Regions from separate parts of the Mesorhizobium sp. BR1-1-4 genome, predicted to be linked through region 1. Evidence: riboswitches for the same ligand, from Rfam matches in the RefSeq annotation. Region 1 holds a riboswitch; each other region holds the start of a gene.
What was found. Region 1 has a riboswitch for cobalamin ahead of LB571_RS13290 (CbtB domain-containing protein). Riboswitches for the same ligand answer to the same signal wherever they lie in the genome.

Region 1 (7,243 bases):
CGGCGTGTGGATGCTCATGGTCTCGCGATCTGATTCAGCCCCTCCACGACGACTATCACGGTTGCACCGGATAGAAGAAGACCGGGCGCCTTGGCCTGCACCGCGCGGCGGGGTCCGCGCCAGCCGCCGGGTTGGGCCAGCGCGGAAAAGCCTTTGACCGGCTTCGCTTTTTGCCGGATGTGCGTCGGTTTCCTCTTAATGGGCCTGAAATGTCCACGGCAGATTTGACGCCGCGATTCTGCTTTGGGGAAGCAATGTCCACCCATGTTCGTCATCCGATCTGGCTTCCGGCCCTCAAGGCCGCGGATGCGCGCACCTTCGCCTCGCTTTACGCGGTCGAATCCTTCGCCCGCGCCATGGTGTCGAGCGTCATACCGATCCAGGCCTACGAGATTCTCCACAACGAGCAGATCGTCTCCATCCTTTACACCGCCGTGTCCCTGCTCGGCCTGTCGGTGACCTTATTCATGCCGATGCTGATCCGCCGCTTCGCGCGGCGCTGGGTCTACACGGCGGGCGCCTGCCTGCTCGCTATCGGCTCGCTGTTCTTCGTCACCCATACGCTCGCCGGGCAACTGGCCGGGATGCTGTGCCGGGTGATGGGTGCCAGCGCGCTGTCGATCACGCTCAACCTCTACATCATGGATCACATCCGCAAGACCGATTTCATGCAGGCCGAATCGCTGCGCATGGCGTGGTCGATGGTTGCCTGGACCTGCGGGCCGACGCTCGGCATTTTTCTCTATACGCGCTTCGGCATTTGTGCCGCGCATGGCGCGGTGGCGGTGTTCGCCATGGCCTTGCTGGCGCTGTTCTGGACCTATCGGCTGAGCGACAACCAGTCGATCCGCCCGGGCAAGACACGACCGGCCAATCCGCTCGCCAATATCGGCCGCTTCGTCGCCCAGCCGAGGCTGAGATTGGCCTGGCTGATAGCCTTCGGCCGTTCCTGCTTCTGGACGACCTTCTTCGTCTATGGACCGCTGTTCATGGTCATCACCGGCGAGGGTGAATTGGCCGGCGGCCTGCTGGTCTCGGCCGGCAACGCGCTGCTGTTCATGGCGATCTTCTGGGGCAAGGCGGGGAAACGCTTCGGCGGCCGCAGGACCATGACTTTTGCCTATTTCGCCATGTCGGCGACGCTGCTGGCGGCCGGTGCCGTGGGCGAAACCGTGCCGTTGCTCACCGGTGCCTTCCTGCTGTGCGGCGCCTTCTTCACCATCGCGCTCGACGCGCTGGGTTCGACCGCCTTCATGCGCTCGGTGCGCTCTTATGAGCGCGCGCAGATGGCGGCGGTCTACCGCACCTATCTCGATTTTTCCGAACTGACGCCGCCGCTGGTCTATTCGGTGGTGCTGGCCTTCTTCGGCCTGGGCTCGGTGTTCGTCACGCTTGGGCTACTGGCAGCCTTTTGCGGCTTCATGACCTGGCGATATCTGCCGAAGTCGCTGTAATCTTCAGGCCTCGGGTGAGCGCGCAGCGTGCCGTTCGCGCACCCAGTTGTGAAAACGGTGCAGGTCGTACTCCTCGGGCATCAGCACGCCAGCTGTATGACGCATCGAGCGGAGGCCCTTCTGGTTGACCTCGCAGATTGCCGCGTCCTCCTCCAGCACCTGTGTGCCGAAGGCAACGATGTTGTCGATGTCGGTCTCGGCGAGCGCCTCGGGCGCGAACAGCCATTCCGCGGTCAATTCGGTCTGTTCGGGACCGAGCGGCGTAAGCCGCACGGTCCTGACATAGTCGACATGGCCGACAATGAACATCGACGGCAGGTTGGTGGCGTAAGTCTGACCGGCGGTTCGTTCCGCCGGCGTCAAGCCCGGGAAGACCGGCCCGTGCGCCTGCCCATCACGCGACCATGTCTCAGCCCCGGTGCGCAGGCCGCCGGAAAATTCCGGCGCGTCATTGTCGGCGTGACGGAGCCATTCGGGATCGTCATGCCGGCTCATCAGGCCGCGGCCATAGATCGGCACCAGCCGCGACAGGTCCTTGTGGACGCCCGGGCAGTGCAGGCACTCGTTGAAATTTTCCCAAAAAATCTTCCAGTTGCAGTTCATCACCTTGCGCAGCACGTGCCCTGATACCAGCGTTTCCAGCGGCCAGTTGTCGAAGTCGCCGGAGGCCGGGTCGAAGGAGGATTGCGCCGAGCTGGCGGCATCTTCCGCAAGATTGACGAAGACGAAGCCCCGCCACACCGAGAGCGCGACGCGATAAAGCGGGTGATCGGCCTTGTCGAAGCCGTCAGGCAGCGATTTCGACGGCACGCGCACCAGATCGCCACGCAGCGAATAGGACCAGGCGTGATACGGGCAGGTGATCAGCCGCGCCTTCAGCCGGCCCTGGCTTTCCTGGCAAAGCTGCGAGCCGCGATGCCGGCAGGTGTTGTGGAAGGCATGCAACTCGCCGGTGTCGTCGCGCAGCAGGAGGATTTCCTGCGTACCGACGCGGAAGGTGCGGAACGCCAAAGGCTGGGCAAGGTCGGCCTCGCGGCAGACGAGCAGCCAGTTCCTGTACCAGATGGCGTCGAGATCGCGCTGATAGTTGTCCTGGTCCCAATAGGCCGACGAGGGCAGCGTCGGCTCCGTTCGAGTCAGGCCGTTGTAGGGCTCGCGCTCGCTGGCATTGGGCTGCATGGCTGGCTTCCCGTGAGGGGTGCCAGCCGACACCCGGCCATGAAGTTTGTCAATCGGGACGGGATGAGGGCAGCTTCGCCGATACGGCGCTCCTGCGCTGGCGGCTGTCGGAATTTGGTTTGCCGGGCGCGGCGAATTTCCCTATAGTCCCCGATGTCGTCGGTTCCTTTTTGGAGCCAAGAGGGAATGCGGTGCGGGCAGGAATTCCTGCCCAATGCCGTGGCTGCCCCCGCAACTGTGTGCGGTAGTCCTCTCCATATGCCACTGAAGATTTTTCTTCGGGAAGGTGGGGAAGGGCGCTTATCCGCGAGCCAGGAGACCTGCCGGCGACAGGAAACTGACTTCGATGCCCTCGGGTGGAGGGCGAAAGGACAAGACATGACTACCGCTTCCGTCTCCCTCGGCGCCTCCGTCTCCTCGCAGTCGCGCTTCATGCAGCTCGCGCTCGCGGCGCTGCTCGGCATCTTCGTCGTCGGCTTTGTCGGCTTCTCGCATATCGATGCGGTCCACAATGCTGCCCACGACTATCGCCACTCGATGGCGTTTCCCTGCCACTAACGAGGATCCGACATCATGAATCTGTTTCGCAACGTCGTGTTCGTCGCGGCGATCGCGGGGCTCGTGGCCGGTGTCGTTCTCGCCTGCATGCAGGCCTATGCCACCGTGCCGCTGATCCTCAAGGCGGAAGTCTACGAAAAGGCCGGCGGCGGCCACCACCATGATCACGCGGCCGCACCAGCGGCGACCAATGATGCCATGAGCACGGTGGCGCCCGCTGGGAATGCCATGAGCTCTGCCGCGCCCGCGGGCACCGATGCCGTGACACCGGCGGAGGAAGACGAAGGCTGGGCGCCGGCCGACGGTTTCGAGCGTTTCGCCTTTAGCGTGGTTGCCAATATCGTCACCGGCATCGGCTTCGCACTGGTCCTGGTCGCGGTTTCCGAGTTCTTCGGCGGCGTCGGCAACTGGCGCCAGGGTGTGTTCTGGGGCCTGGCCGGCTTTGCCGTGTTCACACTGGCACCGGGTCTCGGACTGCAGCCGGAACTACCGGCAATGCCGGCGGCCGATCTTCTGCCGCGCCAGATCTGGTGGACGGCGACGGCGGCCGCGACCGCGATCGGCCTAGGCCTGATCGTGTTTCGCAGATCGCTGCCATTGACCATCCTCGCCGTCTTGCTGATCGTCGCGCCGCATGTCGTCGGCGCGCCGCAGCCCGACAGTTTCGAAACACCGATCCCGGAAGGCCTGCACCATCAGTTCGTGGTGGCGGTGACGGTGACCAATCTGGTGTTCTGGCTGGTGCTCGGCGCGATCGTGGGCGTGGTGCGCAGGCGCTTCACCGGCATGGCGACCAGCCTGCGCGACAGCTTTGCCTGATCGCGGCAGGCTGACCTTCATCATCGGTGGTGCGCGCGCCCCCCCCCCCCCCCACGCCGAAACCCTGATGACGGCATTGCCCTCGCCATGGGCCTATATCGCCACGGCGCAAGCCTATGACGACGAGATGCGCGAGCGCATCGCGCTGCACCGCTCGCGGCGCGGTGAGGGCTGGTCGACCATCGATGCGCCACTCGACCTCGCCGAAGCGCTGGAGGCGTTGCCAGACGGGCAGCCGGTGCTTGCCGACTGCCTGACGCTGTGGCTGACCAATCACATGCTGGCCGATCACGACGTCGAGGCCGCGTGCCGGCGGCTGGCGGACGTGCTGTCTCGGCCGCGCGGACCGTGGTTCGTGGTGACGAACGAGGTCGGGCAAGGCATCGTGCCCGACAACGCGCTGGCGCGTCGGTTTCGTGACGATGCCGGCCGGCTCAACCAGCGGGTCGCCGCGATTGCCGACACGGTGCTGCTCATGGTGGCGGGGCTACCGCTCAAGGTGAAGTGAAATGACCGATATCGACGACAAGGATGAAGAACGCCATCGCGCCAAGATGGCCAAGCGCAAGGCGGTGCAGGACGCCGAGGTTGCGGGCAAGACGATCGAGAAAGGGTTGCTGATCGTCAACACCGGTCCCGGCAAGGGCAAGACCACGGCCGCCTTCGGTCTCGCGCTGCGCGTGCTCGGCTACGGCAAGCGCGTCGGCGTCGTCCAGTTCATCAAGGGCAAGTGGCACACCGGCGAGAAGGACGCCTTTGCCGTCTTTGGCGACCGTGTCGTCTGGCACGCAATGGGCGAGGGTTTCACCTGGGAGACGCAGGACCTGAAGCGCGACATCGCGGCCGCCGAGGCCGCCTGGGCCAAGGCGCTGGAATTGATCGCCGACCCCTCGATCAGCCTTGTCGTGCTCGACGAGCTCAACATTGCCTTGCGCTACGACTATCTCGCTCTCGACAAGGTGGTTGCGGCGCTCAAGGCTCGCCGCGAAGGCCTGCATGTCGTCGTCACCGGCCGCAACGCCAAGCCGGCACTGATCGAGGCGGCGGACCTGGTCACCGAGATGGGGGTGACAAAGCACCATTTCTCGGCGGGCGTGAAAGCGCAGCAAGGCATCGAGTTCTAGAAAACCAGAACGGCGATCAGCGCGACCAGGCCGAACAAGCCGATCAGCAGGTAGTCCGCGACCCGGTAAAGCTTGAGCGCCCGCCTGATATCGCCGCTGTCGACATCGCGGCGGCCGCCTTCGCCCATGAAGATGTCGTCGACCATGACACCGCCATAGCTGCGTGGTCCGGCGAGCGCCAGCCCGAGCGCGCCGGCCATGGCCGCTTCCGGCCAGCCGGCATTGGGCGAGCGGTGTTTTTTCGCGTCGCGCCGTACCGCCTTCCAGGCGCCGCGGGGGTCGGCGCCCTCGACCAGGAGGGAAGCGAGCACGATCAGCAGCGCCGTCAGCCGCGATGCAGGCAGGTTGATCCAGTCGTCGAAGCGCGCCGCCGCCCAGCCGAAGGCCTCATGGCGCGGAGTCCGGTGGCCGACCATCGAATCGGCGGTGTTGGCCGCCTTGTAGGCCGCGCCGCCGGCGAGCCCTCCGACCCCGGTCCAGAAGGCGGGGGCGACGATGCCGTCGGAAAAATTTTCCGCCAGGCTCTCGATCGCCGCGCGGCAGACGCCGGCACGGTCGAGCGTCTCGGGATCACGGCCGACGATCCGCGAAACGGCGGCTCGGCCCATGTCGAGGCCTCCGCTGTCGAGCGCGTCGGCGACGGCTTCGACATGTTCGTAAAGGCTTTTCTGCGACAGAAGCGATGTCGCCAGAAAGACGGCAATGATCCACCCCAGGGGGACAAACCAGAGCAGAACAAGCTGCACGCAAAGGCCTGCTATCGCCGGCACCAGCACGATGAACAGAAGCGCCTGGACACCACGTTGACGACGCAGCGCGTCGGGATCAGTGGCGCGGTTGAGCCGCAAGTCGAGAAAGGATATCAGCCTGCCGAACCATGTCACCGGATGGCCGATGGCGCGAAACAGCCAGTCGGGATAACCAAGGGCGAATTCGACAATTAATGACAGGAAAGCGATCAGGACTGACATGAAGCTTCTTGAAGGAGCGGTGGACCATGGTGGAAGTCTTGGCCGGGCAAGGGCGCTTTTCCCCAATGCCGTGCTGCCTTTCGTCGACCTCTCGACCGGTATCAATCCGCACTCCTACCCGCTTTTCGACCTGCCCGCCACCTCGCTGTGGCGATTGCCAGAGGCCGCGCGTGGGCGCGAACTGGTAGAGATCGCGGCCAACACCTATGGCGCGCCTTCCCCAGCAAGCGTGGTGGCGGCCCCTGGCACACAGATCCTGTTGCCGCGCGTCGCCTCGCTGGTGAGGCCCGGCAAGGCAATGGTGCTGGGGCCGACCTATGCCGAACACGCCCGGGCGGCGGCGATTGCCGGGCACGAGGTGGTCGAGGTCAGCGATTTCGCGGCGCTGGCGGAAGCCGACCTCGCCATCATAGTCAATCCGAACAATCCCGATGGGCGCGTCGTCGAGCGCGACCGGTTGCTGGTGCTGGCCGCTGGACTTCGCGCCAAGGGCGGGCTGCTGGTCGTCGACGAGGCGTTCATGGATGTGGGTCCACGCGAGCACAGCCTCGCCGGCGATGTCGGCCAGGGCGGCATCGTCGTGCTGCGTTCGTTCGGCAAGTTCTTTGGTTTGGCCGGCCTGCGGCTCGGGTTCGCGCTTGCCGACGCGCCGACGGCTGAACGGCTGGACATGCAGTTCGGGCCGTGGGCTGTCGCAGGACCGGCCCTGGAATACGGCATCCGCGCGCTCGCCGATCTCGACTGGCAGGATGCGATGCGGGCCTCGCTGGCGGAAGCGACGGTGCGGCTCGACGCGCTGTTTAGCCGTTTCGGCGTTCCCGTCGCGGGCGGCACCACGCTGTTCCGCTATCTCAGCCTGCCCGATGCCGGCGGCCTGTTTTCCGGGCTTGGCCAGAGCGGTATCCTGCTGCGGCATTTCTCCGAACGGCCGCATGCCTTGCGCGCCGGACTGCCGGGGAGCGAGGAGGAGTGGCGCAGGATCGAATCCGCCCTTGCCGATTGGGCGTCGCGGCGCGAGGATCGGTCGAAAGGTTTCAAACAATGATCCATGTCTGCTCACTGGCGAAAATCGAGGAAGTGGTGGCCAGGACCGGCGCCGACCGCATGCTGTCGCTGCTCGCCGCCGGAACGGACGTAG
Region 2 (7,243 bases), on a different contig from region 1:
CGGCGCCCGTCACAGGCGTCTGGGCAGCCGGCTCCGACTTCTTGGTCGAAGCGGTGTAGGAGCTGTCGACAGTGGCCGTGGGGGTCGCGGCGTTCGAACCATAATGGTCGCTGCTAGCGAAGGCGCTGCCGGAAATAGCCAGAAGGGCGGCGGCAGTGAGAATGATCTTTTTCATTTTTGTACTCCAGTATTTTTCCCGTCCGTCTAGCGGCGTGTCTTGGGATTAAATCGCGTCGTTCGGACAGCCCCGATGTGGGAGAGCCCCCTTGCCGTTTCCAATCACGAAGTTGTTCAGCGTGGACCATGACTCCACCACTTGAAATTGTACCAACGCCTTCTACATGTCTTATTTTTCCGTTTGATATCAAATAGTTGCATAAGATCACGCCCCGATCACCAACTGTGTCGGAAGGCTGGGCGTTCACACCGTCCTGCACGCACCGTCAACAGAAACGAACCGTTCGGTTCGATTTTAGACTCTGCTAATAGTCACTTTTCGAAACCATTAACCCTTTTCCGGCCCGCTGAGGGTCGAAAACGGTGCCCGCGCACCTGGCGAGAAGAGGCGATTCCCCCGCTGCAACCGCGCCGGGACGATCCCGCGTACGTGTCGCGCCGCATGGATGCGATGTCGCTTTCGTGCCGATGTCGCAAACCCTGTCGTGATTAGATCGAGCGATCTCAGGTGCCGCTGCGTGACGACGGAGCGGAGAATTGGGAAGCCGGTCAGATTCCGGCGCTGCCCCCGCAACGGTGGTGGAGTTCAAGTCGCAACGGGAGACCACTGGGCGAAAGCTTGGGAAGGTGTCGCGATGGTCCGCCAGGACAACTCCAGAGCCCGGAAACCAGCCCGAGATCGCTAGAACTCGACTGATCGCGGTGGGCGGTCAAGGGGCGGATGGTGTTGTCCGGCTTTCGCCGGCTTGCGCCCAGTCCTTCCTCCATCACCACCAGTTCAGTCCTTGAAAATGAGGACAGGACATGGACGCGCGCAACGACATGCTGAGGCTTTTGAACGGCCGCAGACAGGGCCTTTCGCTGGAACAGCCCTTCTATACCGACCCGGACTACTTCAAGCTTGACATGGAACTGATCTGGTATCGCGACTGGCTGTTCATCGGCCATGATTGCGAGTTGCCCAAGCCGGGCAGCTTCATCACCGTGCAGATCGGCGACTATCCGGTCGTGCTGGTGCGCGATCAGCAGGGCAAGATCAACGCTTTCCACAATTCCTGCCGCCATCGCGGCAGCCGCGTCTGCAACACCGACAAGGGCATGGCCGCCAAACTGGTGTGTCCCTATCACCAGTGGACCTACGAACTCGACGGCCGGCTGCTGTTCGCCCGCCAGATGGCCGATGGGTTCGACAAGAGCCAGTTCGGGCTCAAGCCGGTCGCCTGCGAAAGCGTCGCCGGCTATGTCTTCATCTGCCTGGCCAAGGAGCCCGCCGACTTCGCGCCGATGCGGGCGATGATCGAGCCCTATCTCCAGCCGCACCGGCTGAGCGAGGCCAAGATCGCCTTCGAGAGCACGATCATCGAGAAGGGCAACTGGAAGCTGGTCTGGGAAAACAACCGCGAATGCTACCATTGCGCGGGCAACCATCCTGAGCTGTGCAAGACCTTCCCGGAAGCGCCGACCGTGACCGGCGTGCAAGGCGCCGACAGCGATCCGGAGATGCTGGCCCACTGGGCGAAGTGCGAAGCTGTTGGCCTGCCCAGCAAGTTTCGCATCGACCCGGCCGGACAATACCGCGCCACCCGCGCGCCGCTGCTGCGCGATGCCCAGAGCTACACGATGACCGGCAAGCGGGCGGTGAAGAAGAACCTGTCCGACAGCGTCTCGGCCGACCGGATCGGCACGCTGATGCACTATCACTACCCGACAACCTGGAACCATATCCTCGTGGATCATGCGGTGACGTTCCGCGTGCTGCCGGTCAGCGCCACGGAAACAGCGGTTACGACCAAATGGCTGGTCCACAAGGATGCCGTGGAAGGCGTCGACTACGATCTCGCCGAACTCACCCATGTCTGGACCGAGACCAACGACCAGGACCGCCGCATCGTCGAGGAAAACGCCTTCGGCATCCTGTCGCCGGCCTACGAGCCCGGTCCCTATTCGGAGCTGCACGAGGGCGGCGTCATCCAGTTCGTCGACTGGTACGCGCGCTTTATGGGCCCACGGCTTTCCGAAGACGGCCGGCCTGCTCTGCGCAGTGTCGCCTAGCGCATGTCGGCCAAAACTGTGCAGCGGCTTTGGGATCACGACATGCCCAAAATGAAAAGTATGCAGGGATGAACGCCATGACTGATCTTGGCCTCTATCGCCACCTCGACCAGATGGCGCCGTGGAACGACAGGCTGCAGGTGCTGGAAGTAACCGGCGTCAGCGACGAGGCGCCCGACGTCAAGACCTTCACCTTCCGCTCCGACAACCAGACCTGGTTCCGCTACAAGCCGGGCCAGTTCGTGACGCTGGAATTGCCGACACCGGACGGCCCGCTGATGCGCACCTACACGCTGTCATCATCGCCGTCACGGCCATTCTCGATCGCGGTGACAGTGAAGGCGCAGGCGGGCAGCGTCGGCACACGCTGGATGTTCGATCACCTGACGCCCGGCTCGCACGTCAAGGCCTATGGACCGGGCGGCGACTTTTCGCTGCACAGCCACCCGGCGGCGAAATACCTGTTCATCTCGGCCGGGTCGGGCGTGACGCCGATGATGTCGATGCTGCGCTGGCTGAACGACTGCGCGCCATGGACCGATGTCGGCTTCGTCAATTGCGCGCGGCGCCCGGAAGAGATCATCTTTCGCAAGGAACTCGAACTGCTCGGCGGCCATATGCCGGGGCTGTCGCTCGGCTTCATGATCGAGGAGCGGTCGAGCCGCGAGGGCTGGTACGGCCATATGGGCCGCATCGACGCCATCCGGCTGCCGCTCCTGGCGCCCGATTTCCGCGAACGCGAAATCTTCTGCTGCGGCCCCGACCCTTTCATGCGCGCCGTGCGCGGCATGCTGGAGGCCGCCGGGTTCGACATGGCAAAATACCATCAGGAGAGCTTTGCCGCGCCGGCGGCGGAGGAAATCCCGGCGCCGTTTGCCTCGCCGGCTGAAGACGGCGCGGCGATTTGCGTCGAAGCCGCGACGCCGATCCGCTTCGCGCTTTCGGATGTCGACGCCGACTGTGTCGGCGGCCAGACCGTGCTGCAGACGGCGCGCGCCTCGGGCGTGCGAATACCGGCCGCCTGCGAATTCGGCCTTTGCGGAACTTGCAAAGTGAAGAAAGTCTCCGGCAGCGTCGAGATGAGCCACAATGGCGGCATCCTCGATCATGAGATCGATGATGGCTTCATCCTGGCCTGTTGTTCCAAGCCATTGTCGCCGCTTGAAATCGAGGCTTGATCCGCCCGGCTTTCGACTGAACCCGGAAATGGTCCCCCGTTGCTGGCAAAGGTTACCTTGCCAAGGAAGACCTGAAAGTTTAGGCGTTGTTGGTGGAAGCGGTCCTGCTGGCGGGCAGGAAATGCAGGACGGGGCAACAATGACGCATGACTCCCACGCCTATGCGGTAGCGAGCCGGGATATCGTTTTCGAATCTTTCGATGGCGAGGCCGTGGTGCTCAATCTTGCCAATGGCAAATATTTCGGCTTTTCCGATTCCGGCAGCAAGGTATGGCAGGCGCTTTCATCCGGCGCGGACGCCCAGGCTCTGGTCGGGCTGAGCGCCGGCGGCTCGACAATAGGCCAGGCCGAACTCGAACGCTTCATATCGCAATTACTCGAATTGGGTTTGCTGGTGCGCTTGGACGCGGCGGCGCAGCCTTTGCCGGGCGATTTGCCTGCCGAGCTTGCCGCCACGAACGAGCCGCTCAATGTGAGCATTCACGACGACCTCGCCGACCTGATCGTCGTTGATCCCATCCACGAGGTCGAGGAACCTCTCGGCTGGCCGGCGGTCAAGCAGGCTTCCTGAGGGGGCGGCCGCAGCGTGATGGAAGGCGATTGATGCCGCGCGTCACGCTCGAAACCTTGCCGGATTACGCCAGGTATCTCATCGCCGCCGCTGAAGGCGCGGCCGCGTGCTATCCGACCATGCGAAAGGTTCGCCTGCCCTGGCTTGAACTGACCGTGCATCTCGGTCACGGCGTGCTTGCCGATGCATTGGGCCATGCTTTTGTCGAGCCCGGGCATGACCAGCCGGCACCGTCCACGGGTCGCATCTTCATCGCGCATCCCGGCATTGACGGCATCCCGGAGCCGGCGCACTGGGGCGATGCCCATTTCACCGAGCACGGTTTTGCCAAACAGCTCGCCGAAGCCGGTTTGCGCGGGCACCATTTCCACGACCTGGATTTCTGGCAGGTCTACGATCCGCACCGCCGCGTCGGCGTGCAGCTGATGGCCTCGGCCGATGCCTTTCCGCCCTGGGAGCCGGGAGCACCGCTGCGTGGCTTCCTGCACTGGGAATATGCCGCGCGCGGCATGCGGCTGACGCATGCCGGCACGCTTGGCATCGACGGCAACGGTATTCTGCTTGCCGGCTCGGGCGGGGCCGGGAAATCGGGGACCGTCGCCGCCGGCCTGCTTAACGGGCTCGACAGTGTCGGCGACGACTATGTGCTGATCGATCTCACCGACGGCGTGACCGCGCGCCCGCTTTTTTCGACGTTGAAGCAGGACACGAAAGGTTTCGCCCGGCTGGGCCTGCGGCAGCGGCTAACCATGCAAGGCCCGCTGAACTGGCAAGGCAAGCGCACGTTCCATATTCACGACATCGCGCCTCGGCCGGTGCCCGCCATGCTGGACATCGTCGCGCTGGTGGTGCCACATATCAGCGGAGGCGGAGCAAGTTCGATTATGCCGGTGTCGCGCAGGGATGCCATGATTGCCTTGGCGCCGTCCGGCATCGCCCAGATGCCGGGCGAGCGCGAAAGCGGCTTTCGCTTCTTCAGCGAATTGACGCGCCACCTGCCGTGCTTCCGTTTGTCCCTCGGCATCGACCCGGCAGAGATCGCCCGCACGATCGAGGATTTCCTGACACGAGACGCCCGGTGAAGCTCAGCGTGATCATGCCTGTGTACAATCGCGAGCGCTATGTCGTCTCGGCGCTGCGCTCGCTCGTGCGGCAGCAAGATGCCGCCGATCTCGACATCATCGTGATCGACGACGGCTCGACCGACGGGTCGCCGGAGGCCGTGCGTTCGATGATGGCCGAGAACCCCTGCATTCGTCTTTTCCGGCAAGAGAACATGGGCGTGACCCGGGCTCGCAACGCTGGTCTCAGACTGCTCACGCCGGAAACGGAGCTCGTGTCGTTCCTCGATTCGGACGATGTCTCGCCTGCGGGACGATTCAAGGCCGATATCGCATGCTTTGACGCCGACCCCGCTCTGGAGCTTACCTATTCCCTGATGATGATGGTCGAACACATCGACGACGATCTGCTGGAACCCTGCCCCGGCAGCCATTTCATGACCGTGCGGGGAATTCATCTGTCGTCGGGCATTTTCTCGCGTAAGCTCATCGAACGGATCGGCGGCTTCGACGAGGCCTTCGGCCAGGCCGAAGACACCGACTACCTGCTGCGCACCTTTGAAAGCGGCCCCAGATTCGTCCTGCCGGATACCGTGTCGCTTTACTACCGACGTCATCCCGGCAACATGACGAAGCAGGTCGACACGTCCCTTCGGGAATTCTTGCGGGCCATCCACAAATCGATGAAACGGCGCAAGGCCGACCCTTCACTGCGCGGGATCGAAGGCATCTTCGATGTCAAAGAACTCGCCAACTGGCGCTTTATGTAGCATGCGGAGCTATGGCGTCGTTATACCTGCCTTCAACGCCAGCGGCACCATCGCCGAGACGCTGCGATCGGTCGCGGCGCAGACAGTGCGGCCTGAGCTGGTGGCGATCGTCGACGATGGATCCAGCGACGATCTCGCGGCGGCGATCGGCGGAACGGACCTGCCGCTGCAATTGCTGCGCCAGGCAAATGCCGGACCTGGAAGCGCCACGACAAGGGGCATCGCCGCCTTGTCGACGCCGCTCATTGCAACACTCGATGCCGACGATCTGTGGCTGCCGAGCAAGGTCGAAACACAGCTCGCACATCTCGAAAGGCATCCCGCAACGTCGGGCGTTTTTTGCCATTTGCGAAACTTCCGCAATGACCGGCCCGATGCACCCGAGGACGCGATCGTACCCGGTTGGTCGCGGACCACGATGCTGATCCGGCGCGAGGTCGCCGAGACCGTCGGACCAATCGTCGATCCGCCGGGCGGCCGCGGCGAAATGATCGACTGGATCGCGCGGGTACGCGAGGCGGGCCTTGCCCTCGACATGGTGGAAGAGGTGCTGGCGCTGCGCCGCATCAGGCCCGGCAGCCTGTCCTACGGCCGGGATGCGGCGCGCGACCGCGGCTATCTCGAAGTGGCGCGGCTCGCCATGCTGCGACGGGCCCGGAACAAGGCCGGCGCGGGCTGATGGCGGGCATTCGCCGCATCAGCCGACGTTTCCCGGACTATGGCTGGTCCTGGCCGACGGGCGGGCTCGACCAACTGCTCAAGGCTGCCCTTCTTGCCGATGAGGACGCGGCCGCCGGTTGCGCCATGCAGTGGCTAAGCGCGAACGACATCGACCTTGTCTCCTTCAGGGAACACCGGCTGCTGGCCGCGATCTGCGATCGGTTCGGCCGGAAATTGGCCGGCCAATCCGCCTATCCGCGCCTTGTCGGCCTGCAAAAGATGCTGTGGACCAAGTCGCGCATGGCGATGCGCGAGGCCGAACCGGCGCTGCAGGCGATGACGGATTCCGGCTGCCTGGTGATGCTGATCAAGGGTGCCAGCCGCATTGCCTTGAACGCCTCGGCGCAGCGTGGCCGGGTGGCGCACGACATCGACATATTGGTGCGGCCGCAGGACATGCCGGCGGCATTCGGCGTGCTGCGCGACGGCGACTGGCAGATCGCCACCGGGGTGAGTCCCCAATATCTGAGGACAAGGCTGGCGTCGCTGCGCTCGATGAATTTTTTCAAGGGCAGTTATGGCGATATCGATCTGCACCAGCTTGCCTATGACGGCTCGCAGCAAAGCGACGAGGATGACCAGGCGATCTGGCAGCGCGCGGCGACGGCCGAATTCAGCGGTGTCGGCGTGCTGGTGCCGTCGCCCGCGGATCGCATCGCGCTCGCCATCGCGCATGGCGGGCTCGATGCCCATACCCACAGCGATTGGCTGGTC
Region 3 (7,243 bases), on a different contig from region 1:
CGAGCGCGGTGAATACGGTGCGCACGATTCCGGCGACGTCGAGGCCAGCATCGGCATACATCTTCTCTGGCTTGGCGTGGTCGGTGAAGTCATCCGGCAGCACCAGCGGGCGTACCTTCAGGCCGCTTTCGAGCAGTCCTTCATGGGCGAGGAATTGCAGCACATGGCTGGCGAAGCCGCCAATTGCGCCCTCCTCCACCGTCACCAGAACCTCATGCGAGCGGGCCAGCCGCCGGATCAGATCCTGGTCGAGCGGCTTGGCGAAACGGGCATCGGCGACCGTGGTGGAAAGCCCGGCCGCGCCGAGTTCCTCGGCCGCGATGAGGCAATCCTGCAGCCTTGTGCCGAAGGACAGGAGGGCAACCTTGCTGCCTTCCCGGAGGACGCGGCCTTTGCCGATCTCCAGAACAGAGCCGCGCTCGGGCATGTCGACGCCGACGCCGTTGCCGCGCGGATAGCGGAAGGCGATCGGCCCGTCGTCATAGCTGGCGGCGGTGCGCACCATGTGACGCAATTCCGCCTCGTCGGCCGCGGCCATTACGACAAAGCCCGGCAGGCTTGCCAGGAAGGTGGTGTCGAACGCGCCGCAATGGGTGGCACCGTCGGCGCCGACAAAGCCGGCGCGATCGATGGGGAAACGCACCGGCAGTTTCTGGATCGCGACGTCATGGACGACCTGATCGTAGGCACGCTGCAGGAAGGTCGAATAGATCGCGGCGAAGGGCTTGTAGCCTTCCGTCGCCAGGCCGGCGGCGAAGGTCACCGCATGCTGCTCGGCAATGCCGACGTCGAAAGTCCTTGACGGAAACACCTCGCCGAACAGGTCGAGGCCGGTGCCGCCCGGCATGGCGGCGGTGACGGCGACGATGCGGTCGTCCTCGCGGCCCTCCTGGATCAGGCTTTCGGCAAACACCTTGGTGTAGGCCGGTGCATTGGCCGGCGCCTTGGCCTGTGCGCCGGTGATGACGTCGAATTTGTTGACGCCATGATACTTGTCGGCGGCCGCTTCCGCCGGCGCGTAGCCCTTGCCCTTCTGGGTGACGACATGGATCAGCACCGGACCCTTGCCGTTGTCACGGACATTTTTCAGGACCGGGATGAGATGCTCCAGATTGTGACCGTCAATCGGGCCGATGTGATAGAAGCCGAGTTCCTCGAACAAGGTGCCGCCGGTGACGTAACCGCGCGCATGCTCGACCGCGCGGGTGATGGCTCGATCGGCCCGCTTGCCTAGATAGGAGGTCAGCTTCTTGCCAAAGTCGCGCAGGCCGACATAGGCCTTGCCGGAAGCCAGACGCGCCAGATAGGCGCTCATGGCGCCGGTTGGCGGGGCGATCGACATGTCATTGTCGTTGAGGATGACGATGAGGCGCGCATCGAGCGCGCCGGCATTGTTCATCGCCTCATAAGCCATGCCGGCCGACATGGCGCCGTCGCCGATGACGGAGATGACATTGTTGCGCCCGCCTGAGAGGTCGCGGGCGGCGGCCATGCCGAGGCCGGCCGATATCGATGTCGAGGAGTGGGCGGCGCCGAACGGGTCGTATTCGCTCTCGGCTCGGCGGGTGAAGCCCGACAACCCGCCTTCCTGGCGCAAGGTGCGGATGCGGTCGCGACGGCCGGTCAGTATCTTGTGTGGATAGGCCTGGTGGCCGACATCCCAGATCAGCCGGTCATCGGGTGTGTTGAAGACATAGTGCAGCGCCACGGTCAGTTCGACCACGCCCAGCCCGGCTCCGAGATGGCCGCCGGTGCGCGACACCGCGTCGATCAGTTCGAGGCGAAGCTCTGATGCCAGTTGCGGCAAGTCGCTCTCGGCCAGCGTGCGCAGGTCGGCCGGGACGCGAACCCTATCGAGAAGCGGCGTATGCGGCGTTGCGTTCACGTTGGGCCCAGACTTTCTGTTCATCGGCGGATAGGCCGCCGGCCGGCGAAAGTAAATGCGTGTCGCTGACGCGGACGGTCAGCCCCTCACGATCTTCTCAGCCTTCCGGCAGCGGGATGAATTCTTTCTCATCGCCAGGAACGATATCGAAGCGGCCGGTCTTCCATTCCTGCTTGGCCTGCTCGATGCGCTCCTTGGACGAGGAAACGAAATTCCACCAGATGTAGCGCTTCGAACCGAGAGACGCGCCGCCGAACAGCATGAAATGCGCACCCATCGATGACGATATGATGATCTCGTCGCCGGGCCGGAACACCAGCAGCCGTTCCGCTGGAAAGGCATCACCCGAAATCGAAACCTCGCCCTCCAGCGTGTAGATGGCGCGCTCCTCGGCATCGCGCGGGATTTTGACGCTGGCGCCAGGCGCCAGCCGCAAATCTGCATAGAGTGTTTCGGAATCGGCCCGCACCGGAGACCGCAACCCCTGGAAATCGCCGATGACGACGCGGCCGCTGACGCCTTCGGCGTCGATTTCGGGAAGCCGCAGCGCCGCTGTGTTCTCGAACACCGGTGCCACCTCTTCCTTGCCGTCCGGCAGAGCCAACCAGGTCTGCAGGCCGGAGATCGACATCGGCGCGCCGCGCAATTCCTGCGGCGTGCGTTCGGAGTGGACGATGCCGCGACCGGCCGTCATCAGGTTCACGTCGCCGGGTTGAATGACCATTTCGGTGCCGAGCGAATCGCGGTGCCTGATCTTGCCGTCGAACAGATAGGTCACGGTCGACAGCCCGATATGCGGGTGGGGACGGACATCGAGCGCCTGGCCCGCGCGCATGATCGCGGGACCCATTCGATCGAAGAAGATGAACGGCCCGACCAGGCGCCGCTTGGCGGTCGGCAAGGCGCGACGCACCTCGAAACCGCCAATGTCCTTGGCGTTAGGGATAACCATCAGCTCGATCTGGTCGCTGGCGAAGGCATCGCCGGCCTCAGGGTCCTTGCCGGGGAAGAAGCTCATGAACTCTCCTCGTCAGCGGTCAGTGGGCGCTTGGGCATATCAGGCGAACCGGATCGCCGCTTTTGCTTTTAATTTGGCTGCCACCTCTTCGCGATTGCGCGGATGCTGGTGGGTTTCGAGGGAATCGAGCAATTCGCGTGCGGATGCCGCGATGGCTTCGACGGCATGATCGAACGCATGCTGGTTCTTGGCAGAAGGCCGCGTCGTGCCGCTCAGCTTGCGGACAAACTGCAGTGCCGCGTCGCGGACTTCGTCGTTGGTTGCCGGCGGATCAAAATTGAACAGGGTCTTGATGTTTCTGCACATCGCTTCCGTATCTCCTCTTGTCCGTTTCAATCGGGACGAACTGTATCCTCAATGATGATCGTGTCCAAAAACCGGTAAGGCTGCTCCGGACCTCAGTCCGCGTCGAGCGGCTCGGTTCCAACCGGCTTGCCGTCGCGCGACAGCCTGATCTTCTCGACCTTGTCCTCGGCGGCCTTCAGCAGCCGGTCGCAATGAACCTTCAGCGCCTCGCCGCGCTCGTAAATCCGGATCGACTGGTCGAGCGGTACGTCGCCACGCTCCAGATCATCGACGATCTTCTCCAGTGCGTCGAGTGCCTGTTCAAAGCTCATCGCCTTGACGTCTTCGTTGATCTCACCGGTCATCATTCATCCTTTCATCAGTCGCCCGACATGGGCGGCGACCGAAAATGCCAATCCCTGCAGATCGTAGCCGCCCTCGAGCAGGCTGACGAGCCGGTTGCCGCCGTGGATTGCGGCGCGCTGCATCAGCTGGCCGGTCGCCCAGTCGAAATCGTCCTCGGTCAGATTGATTTCCGCCAGCGGGTCGCGATGGTGCGCGTCGAAGCCGGCCGAAACGATAATCAGATCCGGCGCGAAATTGTCGAGTGCCGGCAGCACGCGCGACAGGAACGCATCGCGAAACACCTCGCTGCCCGTCCGAGGCGCCAGCGGCGCATTGATGATGTTGCCGGCGCCGGTCTCACTCTTCGCGCCCGTGCCGGGATAAAGCGGCATCTGGTGCGTCGAGCAATAGAGCACCGAGGGATCGTCCCAGAAAATATCCTGCGTGCCGTTGCCGTGATGCACGTCCCAGTCGACGACCGCGACACGCTCGGCGCCATGCTTCCTCTGCGCATGGCGCGCTGCGATTGCCGCCGTGTTGAAGAAGCAGAAGCCCATGGCCGTGGTCTTTTCGGCATGGTGGCCGGGCGGGCGGGCGGCGACGAAGACGTTGTCGGCGCGGCCCGCAAAGACGTCGTCGACGGCGGCATTGGCGGCACCGATCGCCGTAATCACCGCCTGCCAGCTTTTCGGGCTGGCAGTGGTGTCTGCGTCGATGCGGGCAATGCCTTCGTCGGGGACGGCGGCGCGGACACGCGCGACGAAATCGGCGGGATGCGCGTAGAGGATGGTCGCCTCGTCGCCTTGCGGTGCCTCGACGCGGTCAAGCGTGGCAAAAGCTTCGTCGTCGAGCACGCGCTCGATGGCGCGCAGGCGGTCGGGCCGCTCGGGGTGACCGGGCGGCGTGATGTGTTCGAGAAAGATCGGGTGCGTGTAGAGACGGGTGGCCATGCCCCCTATCTAGTGCCCCTGCGCCGTGATGGCCATGCGTCGCGGCTTGATCGCTGGGGAAAATCGAACCTGCGTCCATTGATGTCGCTGCGGGCATTGGCGGCGCCGGCCCTTCGGCGTAAGGTCGCAACCACTGCCTGGTGCCCGCCGGGCTGTTTGTTTTAGCCGCATTTTGCGACGCCAAGTGATTCCACTTGGCTGCAAATGCTCTGGCGGGAGAATCGGGAACACGGTTGAACTCCGTGGCGTGCCCAACGCTGTGAGGGGGACCGCGCCGGTAAATGCCACTGTCGATGACGGGAAGGCACCGGACGCGGGTTGATCCCGAGCCAGAAGACCGGCCTGGCAGGCATCGTCATCCGCATGGTCAGGCGGATGACATCGATTGCAATCGCAAGGGGACAAGCGATGCCGGAAGCTATGACCGCTCCAATGGGCGATGGATTTGACCAGATTGCGCGCGACGCTGTTTACCGCGCCATCTTCACGCGGCGCGACGTCCGCAGCCATTTTACATCGGAGGCGATCGACGACGAGGTGCTGGCGCGGCTGCTGCTTGCCGCCCATCACGCGCCGTCGGTCGGCTTCATGCAACCCTGGAATTTCATTATCATTCGCGATGCCGCGCGGCGGGCGGAAGTGCGCGACCTGTTCCTGGCCGCGCGAGAAGGGGAACTGCCTGAAATCGAGGCAGAACGGCAGGCGCTCTACCGCAAGCTCAAGCTCGAAGGCATTTGCGAAAGCGCTCTCAACATCTGCATCACCTGCGACCGCGAACGCTCGAAAGGCTCGCCGCTGGGGCGCTGGCACAATCCGGAGATGGATCTCTACAGCACGGTCTGCGCGGTGCAGAATTTCTGGCTGGCGGCACGCGCCGAAGGCGTTGGCGTCGGCTGGGTCAGCATCATCGAGGCGCAAGCGCTGAAAAGCTTGCTGGCCATTCCCGACCAGGTGACACCGATCGCCTATCTCTGCGTCGGCCGTGTTTCCGAGTTCGCACCGAAGCCGGATCTCGAAACACACGGCTGGGGCCGGCGGCTGCCGTTGCCCGAGCTTATCATGAGCGAGACTTTTCGCGCGCAAGGCGAAGCGCCGCTCAAATCAGCAGTGGCGCGCCTCGGCACCGTCGCCGGTGCGCCGGCGAGGCCGGTTGATCAGCTCGTCGCGCCGGCAGTGCCCCACCGTGAGCCACCGAAAGAAGCCAGTGCCTTGTCCTTGAGTTCCCTGAACTTCGACGAGGCTTCGGCCAGCCTGGCGTCCCAGGCGGCATCGGGCACCTGACCTTCGATGGTCTTGAAATAGACCTGCATCAGGCAGGCAATGGCGAACGGCTCAATGAAGGCCGCCTTGAAAGCCCAGGCAAAGACGATTGCCAGCACGAAAGCCCAGCCGGCGAGCTGCCCGGGCATGACGTAAAGAATAGCGGCTGCCGGAGCCAGCATCAGCAGGAAAATCACGAACGACACGCCCCACATGATGACCCCTAGCCAGACGGCATTCTTGACCATGGTCTTGCCGTTCTGGGCGTAGAGCACAACGCCTTGGCGCGCGGTTTCGAACGGCGAGGACGAACTGATGCGGATGTTGTAGCCGAGAATGATCTCGTCGACATAGGTCAGCGACAGGCGAATCACCGTGTTGAGGAACGAAACCAGGCCGCTCAGGCCAGGAATGGGCAGGAAGGCCGCGATGCCGCCGAGCAGGCCGGTGATGGCGCGTATGGCGCCCTTGACCAATTGGTCGACGACGAAAAGGATGTTGGCCTCGGCAAAACGCTCGGTCACGACTTCTTTCGCGTAGGCGATCTGGTTCTGGCCGTCGGGAATATCATTGCCGTCGATCAGATGCACCATGACGGCGATATGGCCCGCCTTGACGACGTAGAGAATGTATTCGCGGATCCAGTAGACGGCGATCGAGACGATGCCGAAACCGACCACGCCGCCCCACATCGCAAAAGACAATGGTCCGTCGGGATCGGTAGAAATATGGCCGACGCCATAGCCGACGGAGGCGCCGGTGCCGGTGGCCACGATGTAGGCCAGCGTGATGCCGAAATAGACGATCATGCGAAAGACAATGAAAGGCCAGGTCCGCATCATGATGGACACCGACCTGCCGATATCGAAATCCCACATGCCCCGAATCTCCCCTCAGAGATGGCTGCGGAGGATGCGCTCAAACCGGCTATTGTCAATTGCAGGCAGTGGCGGGACTGCCATGGTGGTTCATCTTGAAAGCGCTTCCGGCTTTTTCAGCAGGCCTTCGAGCAATTGCTTGAACGCGGCCACCACCATCTTCGATGTCGCTTCGGGATCTTGCGAATTGGCGATGCGCTGCGCGGCCTGGCTGCTCGCCCCATTGATCAGCCGCGCTGCCGACTCCGGGTCGACGTCGGGGACGACCACCCCTTCCCGCTGCAGCGCTGTCAGATGATCGGTCATTGAACCGACGCAGGCATTGGCATTCGACCACAGTGCCGGATCGCCCAGCACAGCCGGACCATCCCGGAACATGATGCGCTGGATTTCCGGCTCCAGCGCCATTTCGATATAGGTGGTGCATTCGTCGACGAAATGCTGCCAGCGGGTCGGCGCCCGCGACGCGACCTCATTCACCCGGGCCGCCATTTCCGCGTCGATTTCGGCGATAACCGCCTCAAGCAGTCCCTTCTTGTCGCCGAAGTGATGATAAAGGGCGCCGCGCGTCAGCCCGGCCGACGCGGTGAAATCATCCATCGACGCTTCGGCATAGCCGATG

Region 2: linked by a shared signal. The riboswitch ahead of LB571_RS22650 (aromatic ring-hydroxylating oxygenase subunit alpha) and the one ahead of LB571_RS13290 (CbtB domain-containing protein) in region 1 are both predicted to bind cobalamin.
Region 3: linked by a shared signal. The riboswitch ahead of bluB (5,6-dimethylbenzimidazole synthase) and the one ahead of LB571_RS13290 (CbtB domain-containing protein) in region 1 are both predicted to bind cobalamin.

What each region holds. Positions count from the first base shown of each region.
Region 1 is NZ_JAIUIB010000005.1:314,026-321,268, forward strand. Features, by position in the region: gene LB571_RS13275 (heparan-alpha-glucosaminide N-acetyltransferase) at 1-18, opposite strand, end outside; gene LB571_RS13280 (MFS transporter) at 255-1,454, shown strand; gene LB571_RS13285 (aromatic ring-hydroxylating oxygenase subunit alpha) at 1,458-2,633, opposite strand; cobalamin riboswitch at 2,777-2,976, shown strand; gene LB571_RS13290 (CbtB domain-containing protein) at 3,012-3,191, shown strand; gene LB571_RS13295 (CbtA family protein) at 3,207-4,010, shown strand; gene cobU (bifunctional adenosylcobinamide kinase/adenosylcobinamide-phosphate guanylyltransferase) at 4,003-4,518, shown strand; gene cobO (cob(I)yrinic acid a,c-diamide adenosyltransferase) at 4,520-5,134, shown strand; gene cbiB (adenosylcobinamide-phosphate synthase CbiB) at 5,131-6,105, opposite strand; gene cobD (threonine-phosphate decarboxylase CobD) at 6,104-7,150, shown strand; gene LB571_RS13320 (tyrosine phosphatase family protein) at 7,147-7,243, shown strand, end outside.
Region 2 is NZ_JAIUIB010000010.1:258,494-265,736, reverse strand. Features, by position in the region: gene LB571_RS22655 (DUF680 domain-containing protein) at 1-175, opposite strand, end outside; cobalamin riboswitch at 667-869, shown strand; gene LB571_RS22650 (aromatic ring-hydroxylating oxygenase subunit alpha) at 982-2,229, shown strand; gene LB571_RS22645 (hybrid-cluster NAD(P)-dependent oxidoreductase) at 2,307-3,407, shown strand; gene LB571_RS22640 (PqqD family protein) at 3,349-3,978, shown strand; gene LB571_RS22635 (serine kinase) at 4,011-5,060, shown strand; gene LB571_RS22630 (glycosyltransferase family 2 protein) at 5,057-5,809, shown strand; gene LB571_RS22625 (glycosyltransferase family 2 protein) at 5,811-6,488, shown strand; gene LB571_RS22620 (nucleotidyltransferase family protein) at 6,488-7,243, shown strand, end outside.
Region 3 is NZ_JAIUIB010000006.1:406,040-413,282, reverse strand. Features, by position in the region: gene dxs (1-deoxy-D-xylulose-5-phosphate synthase) at 1-1,909, opposite strand, end outside; gene LB571_RS16090 (pirin family protein) at 1,983-2,903, opposite strand; gene LB571_RS16085 (DUF2277 domain-containing protein) at 2,943-3,209, opposite strand; gene LB571_RS16080 (exodeoxyribonuclease VII small subunit) at 3,302-3,553, opposite strand; gene LB571_RS16075 (histone deacetylase family protein) at 3,557-4,483, opposite strand; cobalamin riboswitch at 4,662-4,844, shown strand; partial or broken gene bluB (5,6-dimethylbenzimidazole synthase) at 4,847-5,521, shown strand; gene LB571_RS16065 (hypothetical protein) at 5,638-6,621, opposite strand; gene LB571_RS16060 (TetR/AcrR family transcriptional regulator) at 6,712-7,243, opposite strand, start outside.